One region of the Halobacillus seohaensis genome, then DNA from elsewhere that is predicted to be linked to it. Evidence: riboswitches for the same ligand, from Rfam matches in the RefSeq annotation. Region 1 holds a riboswitch; each other region holds the start of a gene.
The links. Region 1 has a riboswitch for S-adenosylmethionine ahead of metX (homoserine O-acetyltransferase MetX). Riboswitches for the same ligand answer to the same signal wherever they lie in the genome.
Positions count from the first base shown of each region.

Region 2: linked by a shared signal. The riboswitch ahead of ACFQIC_RS13515 (PLP-dependent aspartate aminotransferase family protein) and the one ahead of metX (homoserine O-acetyltransferase MetX) in region 1 are both predicted to bind S-adenosylmethionine.
Region 3: linked by a shared signal. The riboswitch ahead of ACFQIC_RS06195 (methionine biosynthesis PLP-dependent protein) and the one ahead of metX (homoserine O-acetyltransferase MetX) in region 1 are both predicted to bind S-adenosylmethionine.
Region 4: linked by a shared signal. The riboswitch ahead of ACFQIC_RS14855 (sulfite oxidase-like oxidoreductase) and the one ahead of metX (homoserine O-acetyltransferase MetX) in region 1 are both predicted to bind S-adenosylmethionine.

Region 1 covers NZ_JBHSZV010000044.1:1,776-4,918, forward strand. The annotation lists gene ACFQIC_RS15960 (homoserine dehydrogenase) at 1-212, opposite strand, end outside; gene metX (homoserine O-acetyltransferase MetX) at 202-1,275, opposite strand; SAM riboswitch class I at 1,374-1,484, opposite strand; gene ACFQIC_RS15970 (DUF2188 domain-containing protein) at 1,638-1,835, shown strand; gene ACFQIC_RS15975 (NAD(P)/FAD-dependent oxidoreductase) at 2,052-3,143, shown strand, end outside.
Region 2 covers NZ_JBHSZV010000034.1:3,497-6,639, forward strand. The annotation lists gene ACFQIC_RS13515 (PLP-dependent aspartate aminotransferase family protein) at 1-1,228, opposite strand, end outside; SAM riboswitch class I at 1,594-1,703, opposite strand; gene ACFQIC_RS13520 (trans-sulfuration enzyme family protein) at 1,779-2,924, opposite strand; gene ACFQIC_RS13525 (NUDIX hydrolase) at 2,993-3,143, opposite strand, start outside.
Region 3 covers NZ_JBHSZV010000013.1:350,740-353,882, forward strand. The annotation lists gene ACFQIC_RS06185 (PH domain-containing protein) at 334-711, opposite strand; gene ACFQIC_RS06190 (SMP-30/gluconolactonase/LRE family protein) at 768-1,640, opposite strand; SAM riboswitch class I at 1,783-1,894, shown strand; gene ACFQIC_RS06195 (methionine biosynthesis PLP-dependent protein) at 1,979-3,103, shown strand; gene metC (cystathionine beta-lyase) at 3,096-3,143, shown strand, end outside.
Region 4 covers NZ_JBHSZV010000038.1:17,974-21,116, reverse strand. The annotation lists gene argH (argininosuccinate lyase) at 1-1,364, shown strand, start outside; SAM riboswitch class I at 1,451-1,557, shown strand; gene ACFQIC_RS14855 (sulfite oxidase-like oxidoreductase) at 1,637-2,302, shown strand; gene ACFQIC_RS14850 (acetyl-CoA C-acyltransferase) at 2,317-3,143, shown strand, end outside.

The DNA.
Region 1 (3,143 bases):
TCCGGGTTTTGGTTGATTATATCTTCAAAATTGTCTGTGATAAAGACATAATCGGAAATGGCGCGTTCTTTAAGCTTGTTTTGAACTAATAGACCACATATCTCTACATCTTCACCTATTAAGTCTGTTAATTGTTTCTGCTTATTTTGAAGGATTTCGTAAACTCCTTGACCGACTGTTCCAAATCCTAATAATGCTACTCTAATTGTCATGATTGTTCACTACTCCTTGGTTGATTTTTTCTTGAATCCATAGACCCCATTGATCGAATTCAACTAGAAAGCCATCGTGACCGTAATCTGTCTGGACATGATGGTGTTGACTATTAGGTACGTCAGCACTGAAGTCTTCTATTAACTCTTTGGGATATAATAAATCGTGTTGGAAGCTAATTGTGTAAAGTTGTGCCTGAAATTGCTTAGCTACATTTTGTAATGTCCCTCTACCACGACTGATATCGTGATTGTTCATAGATTCTAATAAATACAGATAGCTGTTGGCGTCAAATCGCTCTTTAATTTTTTCCCCTTGATAATCCATATAAGATTGAATGTCATAATGGGACTCATTGTGACTTCTATCAAATCTTTTTTGAAAAATCTTTCCGCTTCGATACGTAACCATACCTGTCATTCTCGCAAGTTCAAACCCTTGAAGTTGTTCATTTTTATCATAATTTCCCTTATTGAAAGCTGGATCATCTTGAATAGCTCGTGCTCCTATATGATTAAAAGCAATTCCATAGTCGCTCAAGTAGGGAGTTGCAGCTAAAACAAACAATTGCTTCATAAAATTTGGGTAGAGAAGTCCCCACTCAAAGGTTTGCATCCCGCCTAGTGACCCACCCGCAATGGCATGTACCTCATAAATTTCAAGTTTTTGTAATGCTTTATACTGAGCGTGAACCATGTCACGGATCGTAATCTTTGGAAAATCCAATCGATAAGTATCCTGTGTTAAATGATTAAAACTTGCTGGACCTGTAGAACCATGACATCCTCCCAGTACGTTGAAGGTAATCACTTGGAAGTGGGTGGTGTCAATTGGACAATTGTCCCCAACAAGGCCATACCACCACCCAGGGCTTTCAGAAGAACCAATAGTATATTGGTTTCCAGTTAGAGCATGGCAAATGAGAACGACAGGGGCATCTTTAGGACCAAACCGTTCATAAGCTAACTCAACATCAGGAAGTGTCCCTCCAGATTCTAAGGCAAAGCTTCCAATCGAAATTTTAGTTTTAGTATTTTGATCTATAATGTTTTTAGTTGACATGTACGGTCCCCCCTCCTATTTCTCATTTAAATTCCTAATGTAGAAAATATGAAAAGCCCTCTTCTTTAATAAGAAGAGGGCGGTTGGTTAGGTTCCTCCTCTTATCAGTCAGATCATAAAGATCTGTAGGAATTAGCACCTTTTCAAGCCGTTGCTTGAAGGTTGCCGGGCGTCACAGGGCCTAGTCCCTCTGCCACTCTAGATAAGAGTTATTCAGTTGGCGTGTCATTTAAGGTATGTTACGAATTATAGAATGACACGAATATAATGTCAAACTATTTGTAAAATAATGTCCACGTTTGAATTTGAAAAACAGTGGGAAAATACACATCAAGACTACAAAGTAGAAGGAGAGATAAATCATGAAGGAATATAGCGTTGCACCAAATAAAGATGTTACAGGTTGGATAGTTAAAATAGAAGATGTTGCTCCAACTGATGAATATGATGCAAGAGATAAAGCTGTAGAAAAGGCAAAAGAAATGGCGGAGCAAAACAAGCCAAGTCGTGTGCAAATTCTTGACCAAAATCACGAAGTAGAAGAGGAGATGAAATTTTAAGATGAGAGATGGTTAATTTTCTAGAAAAACTCCCGGATCGGGAGTTTTTTTATGGAATAAAACTTGCTGAAACGTTACGCTATACATAGAATTAAAAAGTGATAATCCTCTATGGTTAATTCGTTTGATGCAGGCAAATACCCCTCCTCTTTATTTTCACTTCAATTCTAGCAGGGATCTCCCTACCTATAAATAAATAAAGGTGTGGTAAATGATATGAAACAACAAGTGGATGTCATTATTGTTGGTGCAAGAGTTGCTGGGGCAAGCTTAGCCATTTTATTAGGTGAAATGGGCAAAAAAGTATTAATGTTAGATAAGTCATCATTTCCAAGTGATACACTTTCTACACACCACCTCTCGCACCTCCATTATTTGAAACAGTTAGATGTATTAGATGAAGTTGAAGCTACAGGCTTAAGGAAGATTAAAAGAATGCGTACATATATAGCTGATAGTTTCATCGAAGGGCCCCGTGAGTCTTATACCTTGGCCCCGAGACGCGACCATTTAGACCATGTGTTAATTAATAAGGCTATAAGTTATGAAAATGTGGAGCTTTTAGAAGGATATCAAGTGATTAGCTTGCTTAAAAAAGGGATGCAAGGTGAAGTGTGTGGACTGGAAGCAGTTGATAAAAGAGGGGGTAAGCATACCATCAAGGCTCCTATTACTGTAGGAGCAGATGGTAAAAACTCTTCGGTTGCTAAGTGGGTAGGAGCTAAGAAATATGGGGAATATTCTACTGTGAGGCCAGTCTTTTACGGGTATTATTTTAATGTTAAGCCACTTATGGAACCTACCACTGAAATTTTCTTGAATGAGGGGCGGATTGGTTTTTTATTTCCGATGGAACCAGGGATCGATTGTTTAGGGCTAGAAGTTCGTCCGGAGGAATTTAATAAATTTGCGAAAGAACCACAATCGTTTGAGGAAACTTACCGTCAATTTTATGGAATGAGTGATCGTTTAGAAGAAGCAACCTTGCAAGGGAGGATTATCGGTACACCGGGTGTTCCTAACTTCTTTCGAGAGGCTGCAGGAAAAGGTTGGGCATTGATAGGAGATGCGGGCCATAGCAAAGACCCTAGTACAGGGTTAGGAATCAATGACGCATTGATGCAATCTTCTCTACTTGCAAAGTCCATTAAAGCTTGGGATCAAGGTGAATCATGGGAAGGGGTTATGAAGGAATTTCAGAAGCGACGCGATGAGAACCTTGGACCTGGTTACCGATTAACGTTAGACTATATTCAAACAAGAAAACCTTGGTCTGCGAACGAATCAGCTCTATTTCAAGCAATGGCT
Region 2 (3,143 bases), on a different contig from region 1:
CTACAGATAAACGAATTAGCTCTTCTGTTACCCCACTTGCAACTAAGTCTTCTGCTGATAACTGTTGGTGAGTTGTTGATGCTGGGTGAATAATTAGTGATTTCGCATCTCCTACGTTTGCAACGTGAGACCATAGTGAAATATTGTTAATTACTTCACGGCCAGCATCACGACCACCTTTAATTCCAAAGTTCACAATGGAACCATATCCACCTTCTAAGTACTTGCCGGCAAGGTCATGTGCTGGATGCTCTGTTAAACCTGGATAAGAGACCCACTCTACATCTGGATGTCCTTTCAAGTATTCTGCTAATTCAAGAGCATTATCATTGTGACGCTCAACACGTAGATGTAACGTTTCTAGACCTTGAATAAGTTGAAAAGCACTTTGCGGACTTAAGCATGCCCCAATGTCTCTAAGCAGTTGAACACGCAGCTTTGTAATAAAGGCTAATGTTCCAAAATCAGCCGCATATTTAATGCCATTGTAACTTGGATCTGGCTCTGTGAAGACAGGGAACTTACCGTTAGTCCAGTCAAAACGGCCACCGTCAACAACAACTCCACCAATCGTTGTACCATGACCTCCTATCCACTTCGTCGCCGAGTGAACAACAATATCTGCACCCCATTCAATTGGTTTACAAGAGTAAGGAGTAGCGAATGTATTATCAACGATAAGTGGAACCCCATTATCATGAGCAATTCCGGATACTTTCTCAAAATCTAGTACATGCAAGCTGGGATTTCCAATCGTTTCAGCAAAAACCGCTTTTGTTTTATCAGTAATCGCTTTTCGGAAGTTTTCAGGATCTTCTGGATCAACAAATACTACGTTAATACCATATCGCGGCAAAGTATTAGCAAATAAGTTATAAGTACCACCATATAAGTTTGCTGCAGCAACAATCTCATCTCCTGCTCCAGCAATATTCAAAATGGATAGAGAAATAGCTGACATTCCAGAAGCTGTAGCCACAGAAGCTACCCCATTTTCAAGTAAGGCCATTCTCTTTTCAAAAACATCTACCGTTGGATTACCAATTCGTGAATAAATATTCCCAGGCTCATCTAGAGCAAATAGGCTTTGTGCATGATCTGTGTCATGGAAAACATAAGATGTCGTTTGATAGATTGGAACGGCTCGAGAACCTGTCGTCGGATCTGGTGACTGTCCACCGTGTAAAGAAATTGTATCTAAATCATAGCTTTCAAATGAATTTGTCATAATAAAATCCTCCCTTAGAATAAATAAAATTTATTGTTTACTTTTAGGCTGTTTTAAATCTAGTTCTTGATTTTTGTTACAAAAACTATTGATTTCTTTATTAGGCAAGTTGCTTATCTTAGTCCGTTAAAGCTTCCGATTGCGGGAAGACGATTCGGTTACTGCATTTAAAGAAAGGTGGTCCGAAAAGCGAGCTATTTCCCCGACCACCTTCCTTTCGTGTTGGTGACGGAACGGCCAGCTATCCCAAGCGTGTTATTGGCCGATTGTTGAATAAACTTATTCCTCACTTTTCAAATCTGAGATAAAAAGATGCAAAAAACCCCTCTTCGATAAGAAGAGGGGTTTGTTATAAACGGGTCCTCCTCTTATCTCTCAGATCAATGATCTGTAGGATTTGGCACCTTCTCAAACTGAATATTTGTAGGTTGCCGGGCATCACAGGGCCTATTCCCTCTGCCGCTCTTAATAAGAGTTTGCATTATTTAAATTGTCTATGCTTATCAATTATAGGCACTTTACTAACTATAGTCAATAATTTTTTGAATATTTATTTAATAGATTGATGGATTGCCTGCTTGAACTGGGCAGCAATATCTTCCGCTTCTTCAATTCCAATAGACAGTCGAATCACATAATCATTGATTCCAATTTTATTTCGTTCTTCCACAGTTAAAGCCCGATGAGAAGTACGTACAGGATAGGATACGGTTGTTTCAACTCCTGCTAACGTCGGTGCTAGCTTAATCCATCCTAATGATTTGAAAAACGCTTCTACATCAACCTTTTCAGCTAACTCAATCGTTACAATGGCTCCTTTTCCTCGTTCAGAGACATATTCCGGATAATAGACGCGTTCCACTCCATCGTCTTCGTTTAACATTTGAGCTACCTGGTCTGCGTTATGTGATTGCTGTTTCACTCGTAATGCAAGAGTTTTTGAGCCGCGCTGCGTAAGCCATGCCTCAAAAGGACTTAAGTTTGTGCCTAAACCAATAATTCTCTGCTTTGCTTTTGTAATCAGTTCTTCATGCCCTACTACTACGCCAGAAGTAACATCACTATGGCCACCGATATACTTTGTCGCGCTATGAGCCACAATGTCTATTCCCTTTGTATAAGGCTGTAGTAAGTAAGGTGTAGCAAATGTATTATCCACCATTGTCCTCAAATCGTGTTGTTTGCCCAATTTAACAAGATTTTCAATATTTTCTACTCGTAGAAAAGGATTGGAAATGGATTCTGTGTACAACAACTTCGTATTCGGACGAATTGCAGCTTCTATGGACTGTTCATCAGCAAAAGAAACCATTGTATATTCAATACCAAAACTCGCTAATTGCTTAGTAATCAATTGATGTGTTCCACCATACAAGTCTTCAGCAGCTAATATATGATCTCCTGCTTCAACAACCGAAAGAATTCCAGCCATAATTGCTGAAATGCCAGATGAAGCTGCTACCCCTGAAGGTGCACCCTCCAAATTAGCAACCGTCTGTCCTAATTCATCTGTGTTCGGGTTATTCTCTCTCGTATAGGAATACGGCACCTCTCCTGCATAATAGCTTTCCAAGTGATCCAAATCACGAAAGGTGAAAGCAGATGTTTGATAAATTGGAGTAGCTTTGCTATTTAATGCTGTATCTTGATTTAACTTATTATGTACAACACGTGTACTAAATGATCGTTTTGACATCGAGATCTCTCCTTTTAGACTCTAATTCCTCATAGTATATAATAACATTCTCCCTTATTGTCAAAGAATTATAATTCTCTCTCATTCAAAATCGCTTGTACAACATGCTGGTAATAATTAAAGTCATGAGGACAGAAGTGATGGCGTAATAAAGTAATTTCATCCCCGCTTAATACCGAGGTCGCTATTAGGTGTTGACGATTTTTCGATATCATACTT
Region 3 (3,143 bases), on a different contig from region 1:
TTTCCACATGAAATCAACTTGCACAGCCATTGGTTTCGGTAGCGTTATAGTTGATTGAGGACTACTTTAAACCCATTTTCAGAAAAGGTCAACAGGTTTTGAGCAAGTTTTCTGACTAGTTAGATTATTAAGTTAACTTAGTAAGCGTTTTCATTCAGTCCAGGCTTGAGTTTAGAGTTAACGGAGACCATTTGTTTTTTTCTTTTTTATCTGAAAAATAAATCAACTTTTGTTCATTTTAGTAGATGATCGCCTTTTTTCTTATAGATAAAATTTTATAAAAAAAGCCTGCTGAACTTTCCAGCAAGGCCTCTTTGGAACAATATATACTAGTTAACTTAATACATATTTTGCGAGAGTTTGTTGAACTTCTTCTATTGGACTATCTTTTTTAAATAGTTTCTGAATAGGTTCGGTTTGACCTGTTAACCAAAGCTTTAACTCAGCATCTAGATCAAAACTTCCTGCTGTTTCTGTACTAAAATGAGTAATACTTTTATATGGAATAGAATGATATTCTACTTTCTTACCTGTCATCCCTTGTTTATCAATGAGAAGAAGACGTTTATTCGTAAAAATAAAAGAATCTCTTAACACTTTATATCCACTCTCGACTACTTCATTAGGAATTAGAACACCCTCGAGTTCTTTACCAAGTTTTTCTGTATCTACTTCACTCGCATTACCCATTAATTCATCAAAAAATCCCATGATTATTTCCTCCCTAATGTTATCGTCTAATTTTAAACACCTGACTTATCTTACATTTACCCCTTAAATGAATAACTATAACTTCCTCGCACCCCTGCCTTCACTTTAAAAACTCCACCTGCATGAGGGTAACGTAAAAGATCTTCTTCGCTCGTATCTTTTCTCGCCGTGGTGACATACAATTCATCAAGGTTATTTCCCCCGAAAGTACAGGAGGTTACGTTTGCTGCTGGGATCGGAATAAATTGAAGCCGATTTCCTGTGAGAGGATTCCAGCGGGAAATCCCATGTCCGTCAAAATGAGCGATCCAGAGCATCCCCTCTTCATCAATTGTCATACCATCTGGATGTCCCATATCTTCTTGGAACTGGATAATGACTTCAGGTTGTTTAATTTCACCTGTAGACAACTCATAGTTATAACGCATTACTTTTCCTGTCGGTGTATCAATAAAGTACATATAAGAATAGTCAGGTGACCAGGCGAGTCCATTTGAAATTCCCACTTCTTTAATTTTCTCAGTGATTTGCAATTGTTCATCTAAACAATAAAGAGAACCAGTTACGTTTTCCTCGGATAAATCCATCGTTCCCGCCCAAAAGCGACCGGCTGGATCACACTTCCCATCGTTAAACCGATTCATAGGAAGATGGTTTTCTGGATCGACGATAGGTGTTAGCTCTTCCTTTTGCCAGTCTAGAAAATACATCCCTTTTTGGAGTGCCACTACTAGTCCTCCCTTCTCACGAACAGCAACTGCCCCCACGAAATTGTCTACGTCTATGCTCTGAACCTTTTCTGTTTGCGGATTAAATTGAATAATTTTTTTCTCTAATATATCCACAAAATATAGAATCCCACGCTCATGATCCCAGCAAGGCCCTTCTCCTAAAGTCGATTGACTATCGATAACTAATTCTACATTCATATGTAAGAACTCCTTTGTTGATTTATGCACTATTTCTATTCCCTTCCTTAAAAACCCTTCTTTCTTAAAGAGTTCCTTTTTTACCCTTGTCAAATCGTTTCCAGTGGTGTACATTGAATTGAAAGAATTTTATAAAATTAATCTCTTATCAAGAGAGGCAGAGGGACTGGCCCGACAACGCCTCAGCAACCACTGGTTCGACCAGAAAGGTGCTAACTCCAGCAAGTTGAATGATTCAACTTGAAAGATAAGAAGGAGAATTGTACGTACAAAAGTCTTCTTCTTACAAGAGGACTTTTTTTTGTTTTTTAATAAGCTTAAAAAAAGGGGAAATCGCTATGCGCCAAAATCAAACAGAAACAAAGTTAGTTCATACAGGAAAAAATAATGGTGACGCTTCAGGATCAATTAACGCACCAGTCTATTTTTCTACAGCTTATCAGCATCCAGGAATTGGTGAATCGACTGGTTATGATTACACACGAACAGGAAATCCGACTAGAACTCTCTTAGAACAATCCATTGCAGAGCTTGAAAATGGAAAAGCAGGTTTTGCCTTTAGTTCAGGAATGGCTGCTATTCAAGGGGCTTTATCCCTGTTTAAATCAGGAGATGAAATCATTGTCTCTGAGGACTTATACGGGGGAAGTTACCGACTGTTTGAATACTTGTCCACTCAATACAACCTCACATTTATTTATTGTGATAGTAAACATCTATTAAACATCGAAACATACATAACCGAAAACACCAAAGCGATCTATATAGAAACTCCAACTAACCCGCTTATGAACACAGCAGATCTTGGGGCACTCTCGCAAATCGCTAAAAAGCATGGCTTGCTTTTTATAGTGGATAACACGCTATACACTCCTTTATTACAGCAACCACTTGTAGAAGGTGCCGACATCGTGATTCATAGTGCCACTAAATATTTAGGTGGACACAACGATGTACTTGCCGGCCTGCTTGTTGGTAAGGATGAAAAGATTTGTGAAAAATTAGGATACTACCAAAACACGGCGGGGGCTGTTCTCTCTCCTTTTGACTCCTGGCTGCTTATGAGAGGAATGAAAACACTTGCTTTGCGGATTGAAAAACATGAACAAAACGCAAAAACTATCGTCGATTATTTAAGAAATCATAAAGCAGTAACTCATGTGTTTTATCCTGGAAGAGGAGGAATGTTGTCTTTTCGGCTTCAATCTGAATATTGCGTAGACCCATTTTTAAGAAACTTAAATGTGATCACGTTTGCCGAAAGCCTTGGCGGGGTGGAAAGTTTTATCACCTATCCTGCGACACAAACTCATGCCGATATCCCCGAGGAAACGAGAACAAGCTACGGTGTGTGTAATCGACTGCTGCGCTTCTCGGTCGGTATTGAACATATTGATGATTTAAAAAAAGATCTGGAACAGGCACTTGCCACTTTAGAAAAGGAGGAGATTGTTCATGACTGATAAACACACGTTTCAAACGCGACTTTTGCATAATGACCAT
Region 4 (3,143 bases), on a different contig from region 1:
TTTGGGGAGGAAGATTTACAAAACCAACCGATAAGCTGGTCGAAGAGTATACCTCTTCGATCGGTTTTGACGTTAAGTTAGCATTACAGGATATCCAAGGTAGCCTGGCTCATGTCGATATGCTTGGTAAGTGTGGCATAATTACAGAAGAGGAATCTGCACAAATTACCGAAGGACTGCACATCATTCAGAAGAAAATTGAAAATGATGAGGTAGAATTTTCTGTTGAACATGAAGATATTCATATGAATATTGAAAAACTATTAATTGATGAAATTGGTCCTGTTGGTGGGAAACTGCATACAGGCAGAAGCCGTAATGATCAAGTAGCAACAGATATGCATTTATACCTCAAGGAAAAAACGAACTATTTGATTCAGCTAGTTGAAGCGGTTCAAAATGCACTGGCAAGTCAAGCAGAATCTCATGTGGACACGATTCTTCCAGGATACACTCACTTGCAAAGAGCGCAGCCTGTTTCATTCGCTCATCACCTTCTGGCGTATTTCTGGATGTTTGAACGTGATAAGGAACGCTTGAAAGATAGTGTGAAGCGTATTGATTGGTCTCCGCTTGGTGCAGCAGCGCTTGCTGGAACGCCTTATCCTGTCGATAGGAAGATGGCGGCTGAGACACTCGGATTTGAAAACGTTTATCCAAACTCATTGGACGCCGTCAGTGATCGGGATTTTATTCTGGAATTCTTGTCGATCTCTTCCATTTTAATCACCCATATTTCTAGACTTTCGGATGAATTGATTCTTTGGAGTAGTCAGGAATTTGATTTCGTGGAATTGGATGATGCGTTTTGTACGGGATCTAGTATTATGCCGCAGAAGAAGAATCCTGATGTTCCTGAGCTTTTGCGTGGAAAGACGGGTCGTATTTACGGCAACTTGATGGGGTTATTGACGCTCCTTAAAGGTCTTCCGCTTGCGTACAATAAGGATATGCAGGAGGACAAGGAAGGTATGTTTGATACGGTTGATACGCTTGATGGTGCGTTGTCGTTGCTAGCGCCTATGCTTTCTTCTATGGAAGTAAAAAGTTCTAATATGCGTCAGGCAGTGAATGAAGATTATTCGAACGCGACAGATATTGCGGATTACTTAGCTGTGAAAGGTCTTCCGTTCCGTCAGGCTCATGAGGTAATAGGTCAGATAGTGCTTTACTCGATCCAGAAGCAGAAATATTTGCTTGATTTGACGCTTGAGGAGTACAAAGAGTTTTCTGACTTGTTTGAGGATGATATTTATGAAAAATTGGCACCAGACCATGTAGTGGCCGCGCGTATAAGTGAGGGCGGCACTGGATTTGAGCAAGTGAGGGAACAACTGAAGTTGGCGAAACAACATCTTAAGTAATAGGAACTTTCGCGGAATTTTCTAAATATTATTGACTTTCATCTTATTTATTTGTAGTATGGCAATTAACTTCATATCGATTACCACTCTTATCTAGAGCAGGCTGAGGGATTTGGCCCTTCGACGCCCGGCAACCGGTCTTATGACAACGGTGCTACTTCCAACGGACAAAAGTGTGTCCGGGAGATGAGAGAGGTTGAAGCAAAATCTTCTGCCTCTTTCATTGCGAAAGAGGCTTTTTATATGGAATGGATTAGGAAGGTGATGGCGTTATGGATAAGGCGGAGCGATTAAAACGGTCGAAAGTACCTGAAGTAAAGGATGATTTTGGCGGCCGTTTGCCTCCTGGTCAGGTTTTGACAGAGAAATTCCCAATATTAACAGTAGGTGAAGTTCCTTCGTACGATTTGGAGCAGTGGAGTTTTTTTATCAATGGGATAGTGAAAGAAAACTTAACCTTTTCTTATGATGATTTAAGGAAACTGCCTCAGTCTAAGATCACTGCAGATATTCATTGTGTGACAAGATGGTCTAAATTTGATAATGAGTTTGAAGGTTTGCTTCTTAAGGATTTACTGCCTTTTCTCGGGATCAAGAATGAAGCTCAGCATGTTTTGATTCACGGAGATTATGGTTACACAGCGAATTTGCCAATTAAGGAATTATACGAAAAAGATGTGATGCTTGCCCATTCGTACAACGGAAAGCCGCTTACTGAAAAACACGGCTGGCCTTTTCGTCTAATTGTTCCGCATCTTTACTTTTGGAAAAGTGTGAAGTGGGTGCGTGGCTTTGAGTTTCGAGTATCCGATCAGTCTGGGTATTGGGAAGAGAATGGTTTTCACCATTATGGAGATCCGTTTAAAGAACAGCGGTTTACTGATGGAAAAGTGGAAATGGAAGAGGATAAATGGAAAGTAAAGGAATTTGATTATTAAAGGGAGGTGCCCTTATGGGAGTAGTTATTTTAGAAGGAGTTCGAACGCCATTTGGAAAGTGGAAAGGCGGTTTAGCGAAGCTAGGTGCGAAGGATCTTGGAGTTCAGGCAACAGAGCAACTACTTCGTCGTGTGCCTGAGGCAAAAGAAGCGGACGGTGTTATTTTGGCGCAAGTTATTCAGGCAGGACAAGGACAGAATCCTGCGCGAACGGTAGCTGCGAAATCAGGAATCTCCTGGTCGACTCCGGCGATTACGATTAACAATGTTTGCTTAGCTGGAGTAGCATCTATTGCGGATGCAACGAGACGAGTTCAGCTTGCTGAAGGTCAATTATATGTAGTAGGCGGCTTTGACTCTATGACAAATGCGCCGCATGTGGCTCCGATTAGAAATGGACTAGCTACTGGACCAGTAGAGTTCACAGATACGTTAATTTATGATGGGCTTTGGTGTTCTCTTACTGATACTTCGATGGGATTATCAACAGATTTACAAAATGAAAAATATTCAATTGGACGTGAAGAGCAGGATGAATTTGCCTTAAGATCTCAACTAAAGGCGGCTGCTGCCCAAGAAGAAGGGCGGCTCAATGATGAGATAGTTGCCGTACATACAGGAAAGGAAGAGGTTTCTCAAGATGAGGGAATTCGGGCTAAGTCCACTCTTGAGAAATTGAGCCAACTTCGACCAGCCTTTCGAAACGGCGGTACGGTAACTGCTGGAAATGCTTCACAAATGTCTGATGGAGCAAGTGTAGGACTCGTTGCTTCTGAAGAATATGCAAAGAAAATAGGCAAAACACCATTGGCTCGTGTTATTGGCTGGTCAGAAACGGCTGG